Regions from separate parts of the Burkholderia sp. GW821-FHT14F03 genome, predicted to be linked through region 1. Evidence: predicted binding sites of a transcription regulator. Region 1 holds the regulator's gene; the other holds the start of a gene.
The links. Region 1 encodes LexA, which represses DNA repair genes until DNA is damaged. Its sites were predicted from a motif close to ACTGTATNNNNATACAGT; they were not measured.
Positions count from the first base shown of each region.

Region 1 (7,301 bases):
GGGTGGTCGCGACGACGAGATGGCCGCTGTCCTGGTCCGCATACTGGCGCGCCACCCGGCGCAGGTTCTCGGCGTCGAGCAGCATGCGCTCGATCAACTGGTGCACCGCCTTGCCCGGCTCGGTCAGCCCGGTCAGGCGTTTGCCGCGCCGGATGAAGATGTCGACGCCCAGCTCGTCCTCGAGATCCTTGATCTGCTTCGAGACGCCCGACTGCGACGTGTAGAGCACGTTCGCGACTTCGGTCAGGTTCATGTTCTGGCGCACGGCCTCGCGCACGAAGCGCAGTTGCTGGAAATTCATGGGTAAGCCTCTTTCCTAGGCGATTATCGTTGTTGGTCTGGACTGCCTGTTGAATTCATTGCGCCGGAAACACGCGCACCGCGCGCGGCACCACCGTCGCGCCGTCGCCGACCTCGAGCGACAGCGCGCGCCACGCGTCGCGGTCCAGCTCCGCCTCGAGCAGACGGCCCGCGGCGCGCGTGTGCAACTCGACCCGCACCGAGCCGCCGAGCGGCACCACGCGACGCACGTCGACCGCGATGCCGTCCTGCCGCGCATCCGCGCGCGGCACCAATTGAAGATCGTGCGGCCGCACGAACGCGAACGCGGGGCCGGCGAAATCCGCATCGACCGCGATCGGCGCGGCCGCGCCGTCGGCGACGAAGCCCTGGCCGCCGACCGTGCCCGACAGCCGGTTCGCCGCGCCCAGGAACTCGTAGACGAACGCGCTTTGGGGATGATCGTATACCTGCTGCGGGCTGCCGACCTGCTCGACCCGGCCGTGATTCAGCACGACGATGCGATCGGCGACCTCGAGCGCCTCCTCCTGGTCGTGCGTGACGAAGATCGTCGAGATGTGCAGGTCGTCGTGCAGACGCCGCAGCCAGCTGCGCAGCTCCTTGCGCACCTTCGCGTCGAGCGCGCCGAACGGCTCGTCGAGCAGCAGCACCTTCGGCTCGACCGCGAGCGCGCGCGCGAGCGCGATGCGTTGCCGCTGGCCGCCCGACAGCTCGGACGGATAGCGCTCGGCGAGCCAGTCGAGCTGCACCAGCTGCAACAGTTCGTGCACCTTGGCGCGGATCACGGCGTCCGACGGCCGCTCGCGGCGCGGCTTCACGCGCAGCCCGAACGCGACGTTCTCGAACACCGTCATGTGGCGGAACAGCGCGTAGTGCTGGAACACGAAGCCGACCTGCCGCTCGCGCGCGCCGACCGACGCGACGTCGAGGCCCTGCAGCACGACCTGGCCGCCGTCCGCGTATTCGAGCCCGGCGATCACGCGCAGCAGCGTGGTCTTGCCGCAGCCGGACGGCCCGAGCAGCGCGACCAGCTCGCCGGGCGGGAAATCGAGCGAAACGTGGTCGAGCGCGGTGAAGTCGCCGAAGCGCTTGTGCAGATTACGTACGGTGATGCCCATCTGGTGTGCCTCTTTACGGATTCGACGATGCGGTGACGGGGCCGGCATGCGCGGGGGCGGCGTCGCGCGCGCCCGCGAGTTCGGCCGACAGGTGGCGCTCGGCGAGCAGCTTGAGCGCGAGCGTCACGAGCGCGAGCAGTGCGAGCACCGACGCGACCGCGAACGCGGCGGCGAAGTTGTATTCGTTGTAGAGAATCTCGACGTGCAGCGGCATCGTGTCGGTCTGGCCGCGAATGTGGCCGGACACCACCGACACCGCGCCGAATTCGCCCATCGCGCGCGCATTGCACAGGATCACGCCGTACAGCAGCCCCCACTTCACGTTCGGCAGCGTCACGCGGCGGAAGATCTGCCAGCCCGACGCGCCCAGCACGCGCGCGGCCTCCTCCTCGTCGGCGCCCTGCGCCTGCATCAGCGGGATCAGCTCGCGCGCGACGAACGGGAAGGTCACGAAGATCGTCGCGAGCACGATGCCGGGCACGGCGAAGATGATCTGCACGTCATGCGCCTGGAGCCAGGGGCCGAACCAGCCCTGCGCGCCGAACAGCAGCACGTAGATGAGGCCGGAGATCACCGGCGACACCGAGAACGGCAGGTCGATCAGCGTCGTCAGGAGCGCCTTGCCGCGGAATTCGAACTTCGCGATCGCCCACGATGCGCATACGCCGAACACGAGGTTGAGCGGCACCGCGATCAGCGCGACCGTCAGCGTGAGCTTGATGGCCGACCAGGCGTCCGGATCGGCGAGCGCGTCGAGATAGAAGCCGACGCCCTTGCGCAGCGCTTCGACGAACACGGCGGCGAGCGGCACGACGAGAAACAGCGCGAGGAACAGCAGCGCGCTGCCGGTCAGCAGCCAGCGCACCGCGCGCGATTCGCTGACGGGATCGAGCCGGCGCGCGGCGCGGCGGGCGGCGTCGGCCGCGGGTGGGGTGGGCAGCACGGCGGTGGTCTCCCGGGTCATTGCGCGGCTCCCGTCGCCAGCGCGGCCGCGGCCGGCGCCGGGCCGCCCGCGCCGCGGCGCGTACGGCGTTGCAGATACCACTGCAGCGTATTGATCAGCAGCAGCATCAGGAACGAGACGACCAGCATCACGACCGCGATCGCGGTCGCCCCCGCGTAGTCGTACTGTTCGAGCTTGGTGATGATCAGGAGCGAGGTGATTTCCGACTTCATCGGCACGTTGCCGGCGATGAAGATCACCGAGCCGTATTCGCCGAGCGCGCGCGCGAACGCGAGCGCGAAGCCCGTCAGCAGCGCGGGCGTCACGGCGGGCAGCACGACCCGGCGGAACGTGAGCCAGCGCGACGCGCCGAGGCACGCGGCCGCCTCCTCCTGCTCGCGTTCGAAATCCTCGAGCACCGGCTGCACGGTGCGCACGACGAACGGCAGCCCGATGAAGGTCAGCGCGACCAGCACGCCGAACGGCGTGAACGCGACCTTGATGCCGAACGGCGCGAGGTACTGGCCGATCCAGCCGTTGCTCGCATACACGGCCGCGAGCGAGATGCCCGCGACCGAGGTCGGCAGCGCGAACGGCAGGTCGACGATCGCATCGACGACCCGCTTGAACGGGAACGTGTAGCGCACCAGCACCCACGCCACGAGAAAGCCGAACACCGCGTTGATCAGCGCGCCGCCCAGCGCGGCCGTGAAGGTCAGCCGGTACGACGCGAGCACGCGCGGCGAGGTGGTCGCCGCGACGAACTGCGGCCAGCTCAGCGTCGCCGTTTTCAGGAAGGTGGCGGCGAGCGGAATCAGCACCACGAGGCTCAGATAGGCCAGCGTGATGCCGAGCGTCACGCCGAATCCGGGCAACGCGCTCGGCTTGCGGAAGGTGAACGTCGTCATGCGTCTTGCGGTTCCAGGGTCATGCACATGGGGATTCACGCCGACAGGCGCGCCTTGCGGGCGCGCCTGTCGGCGGTTCGATGGGTCGGCGGCGTCGCGCGCCGCCGGCTCGCTCATTGCGGCGCGTAGATCGAATCGAACACGCCGCCGTCGGCGAAATGCGTCTTCTGCGCATTCGTCCAGCCGCCGAACGTGTCGTCGACCGTGTACAGCTTGAGTTTCGGGAACTGCCTGGTCAGCGCGGCCGGCACGTCCTTCGAGCGCGGCCGGTAATAGTTGCGCGCGGCGATTTCCTGGCCCTGCGGGCTGTACAGGAAGTTCAGGTACGCCTCGGCCAGCGCGCGCGTGCCTTTCTTGTCGACCACCTTGTCCACCACCGCGACGGGCGGCTCGGCCAGGATGCTGACCGACGGCACGACGATCTCGAACTTGTCGGGCCCGAACTCCTTGAGCGACAGGAACGCCTCGTTCTCCCACGCGATCAGCACGTCGCCGATGCCGCGCTGGACGAAGCTCGTGGTCGCGCCGCGCGCGCCCGAATCGAGCACGCCCGCGTTCTTGTACAGCTTTGCGATGAAGTCCTTCGCGGTCTGCTCGTTGCCGCCCGGCTTGTGCTGCGCGTACGCCCACGCCGCCAGGTAGTTCCAGCGCGCGCCGCCCGAGGTCTTCGGATTCGGCGTGACGATCGACACGCCCGGCTTCACGAGGTCGTCCCAGTCCTTGATGCCCTTCGGATTGCCCTTGCGCACCAGGAACACGATGGTCGACGTATAGGGCGACGCGTTGTCCGGCAGGCGCTTTTGCCAGTCCTTCGCGAGCAGCCCCTTGTTGGCGAGCGCGTCGATGTCATAGGCGAGCGCGAGCGTGACGACGTCCGCCTGCAGCCCGTCGAGCACCGAGCGCGCCTGCGCGCCGGAGCCGCCGTGCGACTGCTTGAAGTTGACGGTCTCGCCGGTCTTCGCCTTCCACGCCTTGCCGAACGCCTGGTTGAAGTCCTGATACAGCTCGCGGGTCGGGTCGTACGACACGTTCAGGAAGGTGGTATCCGCGTGCGCATGGGCCACGACGCCGAGCGCCGCCGCCGCGCCGAGCGCGAATGTCGCCATCAGGCGGCGCACGCCGCTCGCTAACCCCGTGTTGCGCTTGACCATCCGTTGTTCTCCGGTGTGTGGTGGTTTGTTGCAGATGCCGAGCCAGTCTAGCGAACACCTTTCATCATTAAAAATAATCGTTCCTCATTTTTTAATACCCAAAAGTGGTAATGACGGCCTGATCGGCGGCTGAGGCAGATGGAGCGGCGCTGTGACGGCGCGACGAGACGGCGAAACCGGCGCGATAGCGACGAACTTCACGTAACACTTGAATTTCGCCGGATACTGTATAAAAATACAGATCACTGTCTATCCATACAGTCATGCCATGATCAAACTCACCGCCCGTCAGCAGCAAGTAGTCGACTTGATCCGCCGCGCGATCGAGCGCTCGGGGTTCCCGCCCACCCGCGCGGAGATCGCGGCCGAGCTGGGTTTCAGCTCGCCGAACGCCGCCGAGGAACATCTGCGCGCGCTGGCGCGCAAAGGGGTGATCGAGCTGGCGGCCGGCGCCTCGCGCGGCATCCGCCTGCTCGGCCTGGAAGATGCGCCGCACCAGCTCACGCTGCCGCACGCGACGCTGATGCAGCTGCCGCTCGTCGGCCGCGTCGCGGCCGGCAGCCCGATCCTCGCGCAGGAACATATCTCCCAGCACTACGCATGCGACCCGGCGCTGTTCTCCAGCAAGCCCGACTACCTGTTGAAGGTGCGCGGCCTGTCGATGCGCGACGCGGGCATTCTCGACGGCGACCTGCTCGCCGTGCAGAAGCGCACCGAGGCGAAGGACGGCCAGATCATCGTCGCGCGGCTCGGCGACGACGTCACGGTCAAGCGCCTGAAGCGCCGCCCGGGCGGGCTCGAGCTGATCGCCGAGAACCCCGATTACGACAATATTTTCGTGAAGGCCGGCAGCGCGGAGTTCGCGCTGGAGGGCATCGCCGTCGGATTGATCCGCTCGGGCGAGCTCTGATCGCCGCTGATCGTCATTCCGTCGTCCGTCAGGATCTGGAGAACACCATGGAACGCCTTGCCCGCCTGCTGCCTTTTCGTCCGTTCGGCCGTCTGCGTCACCTGCGCGGCCGCACGCCCTGCGCGCCGCTGGCGGCCGTGCAGCCCGCCGCGGCCCCCGAGGCCGGGCAGGCTTCGCTGCTGCCGTCGTCGCTGCCGGCGTTCGCGCGCGTCTCGCTGAATGCCGGGCTCAATCACGCCGAGCCGGCGCGGCGCGCGCCGGTCCGCGTCTATCACGGGCAATCGCGCGTGATCATGGTCGGCACGCTCGACGCCGTGTGCCGCATGATCGATCGCTGCATCGCAGAGGAACGTTCCGCGGCGTAATCGTGTCTCTGCTACGGAACATTTCCGACGGAGGCCGATTGAACCCATCCACGAGCCGGACCAGCCGGCTCAAACCGATACTGATCGTCGCCATAGTCGCCGCGATCATTGCGATTATCGTCTACGCGTATGTGTCGCCTTATCTCGCGCTCAGGCAACTGAAGCAAGCGGTCGACGCGCGCGATGCGCAGGCCATCAGCGCATACGTCGACTACCCGGCGCTGCGGGTCAGCCTCAAACAGCAGGTCACCGGTGAGCTGATGCGCCGTATCGACGCGCGGCAGCGCGACAACCCGCTCGCGATTCTCGGCGCGCTGGTCGGCTCCGCGTTGATCGGCCCGCTGGTCGACGCCTATGCGACGCCCGACGGCGTGGCCGCGTTGCTGAGCGGCATGCCGCCGCGCGGGCAGCCCGGTGAGCAGCCGCCGAAGCTCGACAACGCCCCCGCGCAAGCGGCCGGCGCCGCGCCGCCGGCGTCCAGCGCACCGCCCGACGCCGACGAGGCGTCGCCGCAAACCAGCGCGGGTTACCGGAATATCGACGAGTTCGTGGTCACGTATCAGCGCAACACGGGCGACGCGCGTTACGCGGCGATCTTCCACCGCGACGGCTTGTTCGGCTGGAAACTGTCGGCCATCGACCTGCTTTGACGAATGCCGCGCAAGGTGCGACCGGGGTCGCGCCGCCTGCGCGCGGCATCGGGTGAGACGAGCATCTCACCCCGTCGCACGCCACGCTCAGTGGCTGGCGGCCGCTTCCTTCTCCTTCGCGCTCTCCGCACGCTGCTCCGCCGACGACGAGCAGGCCACGAGGATGCTGCACGACACGCGGTCGAGCAGCTGCGTATTGCCCGAGCCCATCCACCAGCGCGACAGCCCGCTGCGGCAGCGATGGCCGACCACGACAAGATCCGCGCCCAGCTGGGTCGCGAGATTCGCGATTTCGTCGATGGGATAGCCGAACGCGAAGTGGCCCTGCGCCTGTACGCCGCGCTCGGTCAGCCAGTTCACACCTTCCGCCAGGATCTCCCGCGCGGTTTCCTCGAAGCGCCCGCAGGCGACATCGGTCAGGAGTCCCGCGCTCTGCGCGATGCTCGTGCGCATGTCGACCACCGACAGCAGGTGGGTCTCGGCCTTCAGCTCGAGCGCCAGATCGGCGCCGCAGCGCAGCGCCTTGCGACCCTCGAGCGTGCCGTCGTAACACAGCAGGATTTTCTTGTAGCTAGCCATGACGCCTCCCATTTGTGACAACGCGGCCCTTGAATCAATCATGGTGCGTCGCAAATTTTGATGCAAGGGATGGAAAACGCTGATGCGCGGCGTCGTGCAAATCCGCGATGATGCACTGCACGAACACGGTCCGGCGCGCGCCGGACCCGTGCATCGCGCGCTGAAACCGGGCAGCCGATGCACTAGAATGGCCCGCTCGTCTCGACCGATTCCAACCACGCGTGCCGCCCATGCCCGTCGCACCGATCGATTTCCAGGAAGTGAAAAAAAGTTACGACGGGCGGCTCGTCGTCGACGGCCTGTCGTTCCGCGTGCAGCCCGGCGAGTGCTTCGGCCTGCTCGGTCCGAACGGCGCGGGCAAGACCACCACGCTGAAG
Region 1 is NZ_JBXAPG010000058.1:10,577-17,877, reverse strand. It holds gene AC1RQF_RS29040 (CysB family HTH-type transcriptional regulator) at 1-301, opposite strand, end outside; gene AC1RQF_RS29035 (sulfate/molybdate ABC transporter ATP-binding protein) at 357-1,418, opposite strand; gene cysW (sulfate ABC transporter permease subunit CysW) at 1,432-2,382, opposite strand; gene cysT (sulfate ABC transporter permease subunit CysT) at 2,379-3,269, opposite strand; gene AC1RQF_RS29020 (sulfate ABC transporter substrate-binding protein) at 3,383-4,420, opposite strand; gene lexA (transcriptional repressor LexA) at 4,689-5,330, shown strand; gene AC1RQF_RS29010 (hypothetical protein) at 5,378-5,695, shown strand; gene AC1RQF_RS29005 (DUF2939 domain-containing protein) at 5,734-6,345, shown strand; gene AC1RQF_RS29000 (universal stress protein) at 6,433-6,924, opposite strand; gene nodI (nodulation factor ABC transporter ATP-binding protein NodI) at 7,155-7,301, shown strand, end outside.

Region 2 (7,301 bases), on a different contig from region 1:
CAGATTGCGACAGGCGAGCGCGATCACGACCGCGTTGTCGCCGCCGAGCAGGATGTCGATGAGGACGATCTGAACGACCGCGCCCCAGTGAAGCGTTGCGAGGAATTCGAACATGGATGAGCCGCAGGAAGTGAACCGGACGACGAATGCAACCACGCCGCGTCCGTCACCTTACGAAAATGTTTCGCGAGAATAACAAAAAACGCCGGCGGAGCCGGCGTTTTTCGTGGAGCGATCCGTGACTTAGAGCGCAGCCTTCAGCAGGCGGCCCATTTCCGACGGATTGCGCGTGACCGTGATGCCGCACGCGTCCATGATTTCCAGCTTCGCTTCGGCCGTATCCGCACCGCCCGAGATCAGCGCGCCGGCGTGGCCCATGCGCTTGCCCGCAGGCGCCGTGACGCCGGCGATGAAGCCGACCACCGGCTTCTTCATGTTGCCCTTGATCCACTCGGCTGCCGCAGCTTCGTCCGGGCCGCCGATTTCACCGATCATCACGACCGCATCCGTATCCGGATCGTCGTTGAACATCTTCATCACGTCGATGTGCTTGAGACCGTTGATCGGATCGCCACCGATGCCGACCGCCGACGACTGGCCGAGGCCCAGCGCCGTCAGCTGCGCGACCGCTTCGTACGTCAGCGTGCCCGAGCGCGACACCACGCCGATGCGGCCCTTGCGGTGGATGTGACCCGGCATGATGCCGATCTTCAGTTCGTCCGGCGTGATCGTGCCCGGGCAGTTCGGGCCGAGCAGCAGCGTCTTGCGGCCTTCGCGGCGCATGCGGTCCTTCACTTCGATCATGTCGCGCACGGGAATGCCTTCCGTGATGCAGATCGCGAGATCCAGATCGGCCTCGACCGCTTCCCAGATCGCAGCCGCGGCGCCTGCCGGCGGCACGTAGATGACCGACACGGTCGCGCCGGTCTCGGCCTTCGCTTCCTTCACGCTCGCGTAGATCGGAATGCCTTCGAAGTCCTCGCCGGCCTTCTTCGGGTTCACGCCCGCGACGAATGCTTCGCGGCCGTTGGCGTACTCGCGGCATGCGCGCGTGTGAAACTGGCCAGTCTTGCCGGTGATACCCTGCGTGATGACCTTTGTGTCTTTGTTGATCAGAATCGACATGTATTGACCTCTGTTCGATGGGCGTCGCGACATCGCGCGCCGCCCTGCGTGTTCAATGCAATGCAGCGCCTTACTTGCCCGCGGCTGCCGCGACGACCTTCTGCGCGGCTTCTTCCATGCTGTCCGCCGAGATGATCGGCAGGCCGGATTCGGCGAGCATCTTCTTGCCCAGGTCCTCGTTGGTGCCCTTCATGCGCACGACGAGCGGCACGCTCAGGTTCACCGCCTTCGAGCCTGCGATCACGCCTTCCGCGATCACATCGCAGCGCATGATGCCGCCGAAGATGTTCACGAGGATCGCCTTCAGGTCCGGGTTCTTCAGCATCAGCTTGAACGCTTCCGTGACCTTCTCGGTCGTCGCGCCGCCGCCCACGTCGAGGAAGTTCGCCGGCTCGCCGCCGAACAGCTTGATCGTGTCCATCGTCGCCATCGCGAGGCCTGCGCCGTTCACGAGACAGCCGATGTTGCCGTCGAGCGAGATGTACGCGAGGTCGAACTTCGACGCTTCGACTTCAGCCGGATCTTCTTCGTCCAGATCGCGGTACGCGACGATTTCCGGGTGGCGGAACAGCGCGTTCGAATCGAAGTTGAACTTCGCGTCGAGTGCGATCACCTTGCCGTCGCCGGTGACGACGAGCGGGTTGATTTCGGCGAGCGACGCGTCGGTTTCCCAGAACGACTTGTAGAGACCCTTCAGGATTTCGCGCGCTTGCGGGATCGATGCGTCGGGCACGCCGATCTTCTTCGCGAGATCGTCGGCTTCCGCGTCCTGCAGGCCCTTCGACGGCTCGACCGCGACCTTGTGGATCGCTTCCGGGGTCTTCTCGGCCACTTCCTCGATGTCCATGCCGCCTTCGCTCGACGCCATCACGACAACCTTCTGCGAGACGCGATCGATCACGATGCCGATGTACAGTTCCTTCTTGATGTCGGCGCCTTCCTCGATCAGCAGACGGTTCACCTTCTGGCCTTCCGGACCAGTCTGGTGCGTCTTCAGCTGCATGCCGAGGATCTGGTTCGAGAATTCGCGAACCTGCTCGAGCGACTTCGCGACCTTCACGCCGCCGCCCTTGCCGCGGCCGCCCGCATGGATCTGCGCCTTCACGACCCACACCGGGCCGCCCAGCTCTTCCGCGACCTTGACGGCCTCGTCGACCGTAAACGCCGGCTTGCCGCGCGGTACCGCGACACCGAATTTCCGCAGGATTTCCTTACCCTGGTACTCGTGAATCTTCATGCGTGATTCCTTCAGTCTGAGAGTTGGATAAAAAGTCGATTAAAAGTCGCTTCTTGTGACGATTTCCGGTTGATTCTCTGAGCCGCGCCCGCCGCTCCGCTCCGGCCGGCTCGCGCCGAACCAGGTCGGATAGAACTGCCGCACCGCCTCGCCGTCGAAGCGCAGCGCCTGGCAGCGACCAAGCTGAAACGGCGGCTCGGTCGCGGCTTCGCCGCCCTTGCCCTCGCGCGTGCTCCACACATCTCCGGCAAATGCCTGGATGGCCGCAGTCGGCAGGACCGCGCACAGCTCGGTGAGATGCGTGCAGCCCGCGATGCCGCCCAGAAGTCGGGACGCATCACGGCGGAAGTGATCGAGGAGATTGAGCCCGATAAGGGCCCGGTAGGCGGGATTGGCGGCTTCGCATTGCCCGGGATAGGGCGCCCAGTCGGTCGATGCCTCGGCGTCGACGATGGTGAGCCCGCGATCGACGGTAATACGCAGCCAGAGCTCATGGATCGGCAGGCCGTTCGGCCTGATGCCCGCCGCCAGCGCGACATCGCGCGGTTTGTGGTCGGTCAGGCAGGCTTCGATATCCCACAAGCCGTCGGCACGCTCGTAGGCTTCCGCCCGGATTGCGCGTCGATGTCGCAACTGGCGGGGTACGGGCTCGGATAGCGGCATGCGGGAGGATGAGGCCGAAGAGGAAAACCCAGGGATTTTAGCATACTGGGTATTCGAGATAGTTCGCGCCGCGCCGCATGGGGCCGGGCGCGGACGCTTCGGTGCAGCGCAGCAAAGCAGCGCGCGCCGGACGGCCGCTCAATCGTCGACGTACACGTCGTCGTCGCCCTTCAGCAAGCGACTGATCGTCGCACCGGAAAAACCGCGCATCGCGAGAAAACGCATCTGCTTCGCGCGCTCGGCGGGCGACTGCGGCAGCACGCCGAACTTCTTGCGCCACACCGCCTGGGCGCGCGCGAACTCGCTGTCGCGCAACTGCGCGCCGACGGTCTCGACGAGCGCATCGTCGAGCGCGTGCCGCTTGAGTTCGCTCATGATCCGCGCCGAACCGACGCGCGACGCTCGCCGATGCACGAGGCTTTCGGCAAAGCGCTCGTCCGACAGCCAGGCTTCGCGCTCGAGCGTATCGAGCAGCGCGTCGAGATCGTCGCTTTCCTCCACGTGCGGCGCGAGCTTGCGCGCCAACTCCGTGCGGCTGTACTCGCGGCGCGACAGATAGCCGATCGCGCGCGCCTTCAGCGAGCGGGCAGGCGCTTGCGGCGCGCCGTCGGCGACCGCCTCGAAACTTTCACCGCGCGCCGTCGCGCGCCGCGCGCCGCGGCGCGGCGACTGGCTCGTGCGGGTATAGACATCACCGCCGTCCGCGGCGCGCGCGCGATCATGCGCATCGAACGCCTCGCGCGGATCGACGCCGAACGGATCCGTTTCGGCCGGCTCAAACGACGCGAGGGCATCAACCGATGCCCTCGCCAGCGGGCGGCCCGAGGGCCGCCCTTCGATCGAACCCGGCGCGCGCGCCGCGGTGCCCGGGCGGGCCGGCGTCTGCCGTTCCGCGTCCGGCGAACCCGCGTCGCGCCGGCTTCGTCTCATCACTCCTCGTCGTCCATGACTTCGGCGGCCTCGGACGCCACGCGTTGCGGCATCGCGCTCACGCCGAGCGATTCACGAATGCGGTTCTCGATCTCGCGGGCGATTTCCGGATTCTCGCGCAGGAATTCGCGCGCGTTGTCCTTGCCCTGGCCGATCTTCTCGCCGTTGTAGCTGTACCAGGCGCCGGCCTTGTCGACGATTTTCGCCTGCACGCCGAGATCGATGATCTCGCCCTGACGGGAAATGCCCTCGCCGTACAGGATGTCGAAGATCGCCTCGCGGAACGGCGGCGAGACCTTGTTCTTCACGACCTTCACGCGGGTCTCGTTGCCGATCACCTCGTCGTTCTTCTTGATCGAGCCGATCCGGCGGATGTCGAGACGCACCGACGAATAGAACTTGAGCGCATTGCCGCCCGTCGTGGTTTCCGGGTTGCCGAACATCACACCGATCTTCATCCGGATCTGGTTGATGAAGACCACGAGGCAGTTGGTGCGCTTGATCGTGCCCGTCAGCTTGCGCAGCGCCTGCGACATCAGGCGGGCCTGCAGGCCCGGCAGCGAATCGCCCATCTCGCCCTCGATTTCGGCCTTCGGCACCAGTGCCGCGACCGAGTCGATCACGATCATGTCGATCGAGCCCGAGCGCACCAGCGCGTCGACGATCTCGAGCGCCTGCTCGCCCGTGTCCGGCTGCGAGATCAGCAGCTCCTGCACGTTCACGCCGAGCTTGCCCGCGTACTGCACGTCGAGCGCGTGCTCGGCATCGATGAACGCCGCCGTGCCGCCGAGCTTCTGCATCTCGGCGATCACCTGCAGCGTCAGCGTGGTCTTGCCGGACGATTCCGGGCCGTAGATCTCGACCACCCGGCCGCGCGGCAGGCCGCCGACGCCGAGCGCGATATCCAGACCCAGCGAGCCCGTGGACACCACCTGGATGTCCTCGACCGCTTCGCCTGCGCCGAGGCGCATGATCGAGCCCTTGCCGAACTGCTTCTCGATCTGCGAGAGCGCAGCCGCCAGCGCCTTGCTCTTTTCCGCGGTCATCCCGGAACCCTTCTTGCTATCTTCCATGAATCGTCCTTTGCTATGATGAGCAGCGTCTGATACGGATGCACCGGCTCTGACCCGGCCCGGATGAGCCGTTAGGTGCACGAATGCAGACACTGTATAAAAAAACAGTGGTTTATGCAAGCCCGCGATGCGGATGCTGCATCCACCCGACAACAGCGGAGACAGCTGCGCCCGCGCCTGCGGCCGGCTATCGGTGCGCATCATGCGAATTCTCATTGCCGAAGACGACAGCATACTCGCGGACGGTCTCACCCGGTCACTCCGCCAATCGGGCTATGCCGTCGACCATGTGAAGAGCGGCATCGAGGCCGACACCGCGTTGTCGATGCAGGCTTTCGACCTGCTGATCCTCGACCTGGGCCTGCCCCGCATGCCGGGCCTCGACGTGCTGCGCCGGCTGCGCGCCCGCAATTCCACCCTGCCCGTGCTGATCCTCACCGCCGCCGACAGCGTCGACGAACGCGTGAAAGGGCTCGACCTCGGCGCGGACGACTACATGGCGAAGCCGTTCGCGCTGAACGAGCTGGAAGCCCGCGTGCGTGCGCTGACCCGGCGCGGCGCGGGCGGCGGCCCGAGCGTGTTCCGCCACGGCTCGCTCGCATTCGACCAGGTCGGGCGCCTCGCCTACGCGAACGACCACGTGCTCGACCTGTCCGCGCGCGAACTGGGCCTGCTCGAGGTGCTGCTGCAGCGAACCGGCCGGCTCGTATCGAAAGAGCAGCTGGTCGACCATCTGTGCGAATGGGGCGAGGAAGTCAGCAACAACGCGATCGAGGTCTACGTACACCGGCTGCGCAAGAAGATCGAACCGAGCGGCGTGCGCATCACGACCGTGCGCGGCCTCGGCTATTGCCTCGAAAAAGCCGCGCCGGCCGAGCCGGGTACTGCAGCCTCGCCCGTGCCAGCCGCCGCGAGCCCGTCGCTGCGCTGACGCGCGGCCGCCGCGATGGCCACCCCGGCCCGCTCCGCCCGCCGCGCGCCGCCCGCCGCCGACGCGGCGGATGCCGCGCGCGACGCCCGCTACGCGAACCCGTTCGCCCCGCCCGACGACATCGAGCCCGCCGAAACCGCGCGCCCGCGCTCGCTGTTCGGCGAGATCCTCGACTGGATGCTGGCGCCGCTGCTGCTGCTGTGGCCGATGAGCATCGCCGTCACCTATCTGGTCGCGAAGACGATCGCGAACGGGCCCTTCGACCGCGCGCTCGAAACCAACACCTACGTGCTCGCGCGCCAGATCACGCCGGTCAACGGCGTGGCCGAGCTGACGCTGCCGCCCGCGACGCTCGACCTGCTGCGCGCCGACAATGTCGACAGCGTGTACTTCCAGGTGCTCGGTGCGCGCGGCGAGCTGGTGTCGGGCGAGGCCGACATGCCGCTGCCGCGCGACGAGGACCGCCCGCCGCCCGGCGTCGTGGTGTTCCGCGACGACCTGCTGCGCGGCAACGACATCCGCGTCGCGTATACGACTGTGGCGCTGCCGCAGGCGCGCGGTACGCAGCCGGTGCTCGTGCAGGTCGGCGAGACGCTCGACAAGCGCAACGCGCTCGCGAACGACATCATCAAGGGCGTGATCCTGCCGCAATTCGTGATCCTGCCGCTCGCGATCCTGCTCGTCTGGTTCGGGCTGTCGCGCGGCCTCGCGCCGCTCGCCGCACTGCAGGCGCACATCCGGGGGCGCCGCCCGGACGACCTGTCGCCCGTCGAGGCGCAGCGCGCGCCGCCCGAGATCGAGCCGCTCGTCACCTCGTTCAACGATCTGCTCGCGCGGCTCGAACAGAACATGGCGCTGCAAAAGCGCTTCATCGCGGACGCCGCGCACCAGATGAAAACGCCGCTCGCGGGCCTGCGCACCCAGGCCGAATTCGCGCTGCGGCACGAGGTGCCGGCGGAGGTCGCGCGTTCGCTCGAACAGATCGCGACGAGTTCCGGGCAGGCGGCGCGGCTCGTCACCCAGCTGCTGGCGCTGGCGCGCGCGGAGAACCGCGCGACCGGGCTCACGCTCGAACCGGTCGCGATCGCGACGCTCGCGCGGCTCGCGGTGCGCGACTGGGTGCAGGCCGCGCTCGCGAAACGGATGGATCTCGGCTACGAGGGCCCCGACGAGAACGACGGCGCGCCGCTCGAAATCGACGGCCACCCGGTGATGCTGCGCGAGATGCTCGGCAACCTGATCGACAACGCGATCCGCTACACGCCGGACGGCGGCCGCATCACCGTGCGGGTGCGCGCGGCGCGCGAGGCGGGCCGCGTCGACGTCGAGATCGAGGACACCG
Region 2 is NZ_JBXAPG010000005.1:208,876-216,176, forward strand. It holds gene AC1RQF_RS05890 (TerC family protein) at 1-114, opposite strand, end outside; gene sucD (succinate--CoA ligase subunit alpha) at 244-1,125, opposite strand; gene sucC (ADP-forming succinate--CoA ligase subunit beta) at 1,196-2,377, opposite strand; gene AC1RQF_RS05905 (DUF2889 domain-containing protein) at 2,402-3,085, opposite strand; gene recX (recombination regulator RecX) at 3,164-3,955, opposite strand; gene recA (recombinase RecA) at 3,955-5,028, opposite strand; gene AC1RQF_RS05920 (response regulator transcription factor) at 5,231-5,959, shown strand; gene AC1RQF_RS05925 (sensor histidine kinase) at 5,975-7,301, shown strand, end outside.
Region 2: the regulator LexA is predicted to act here: its motif matches at 5,120-5,137, upstream of recA (recombinase RecA).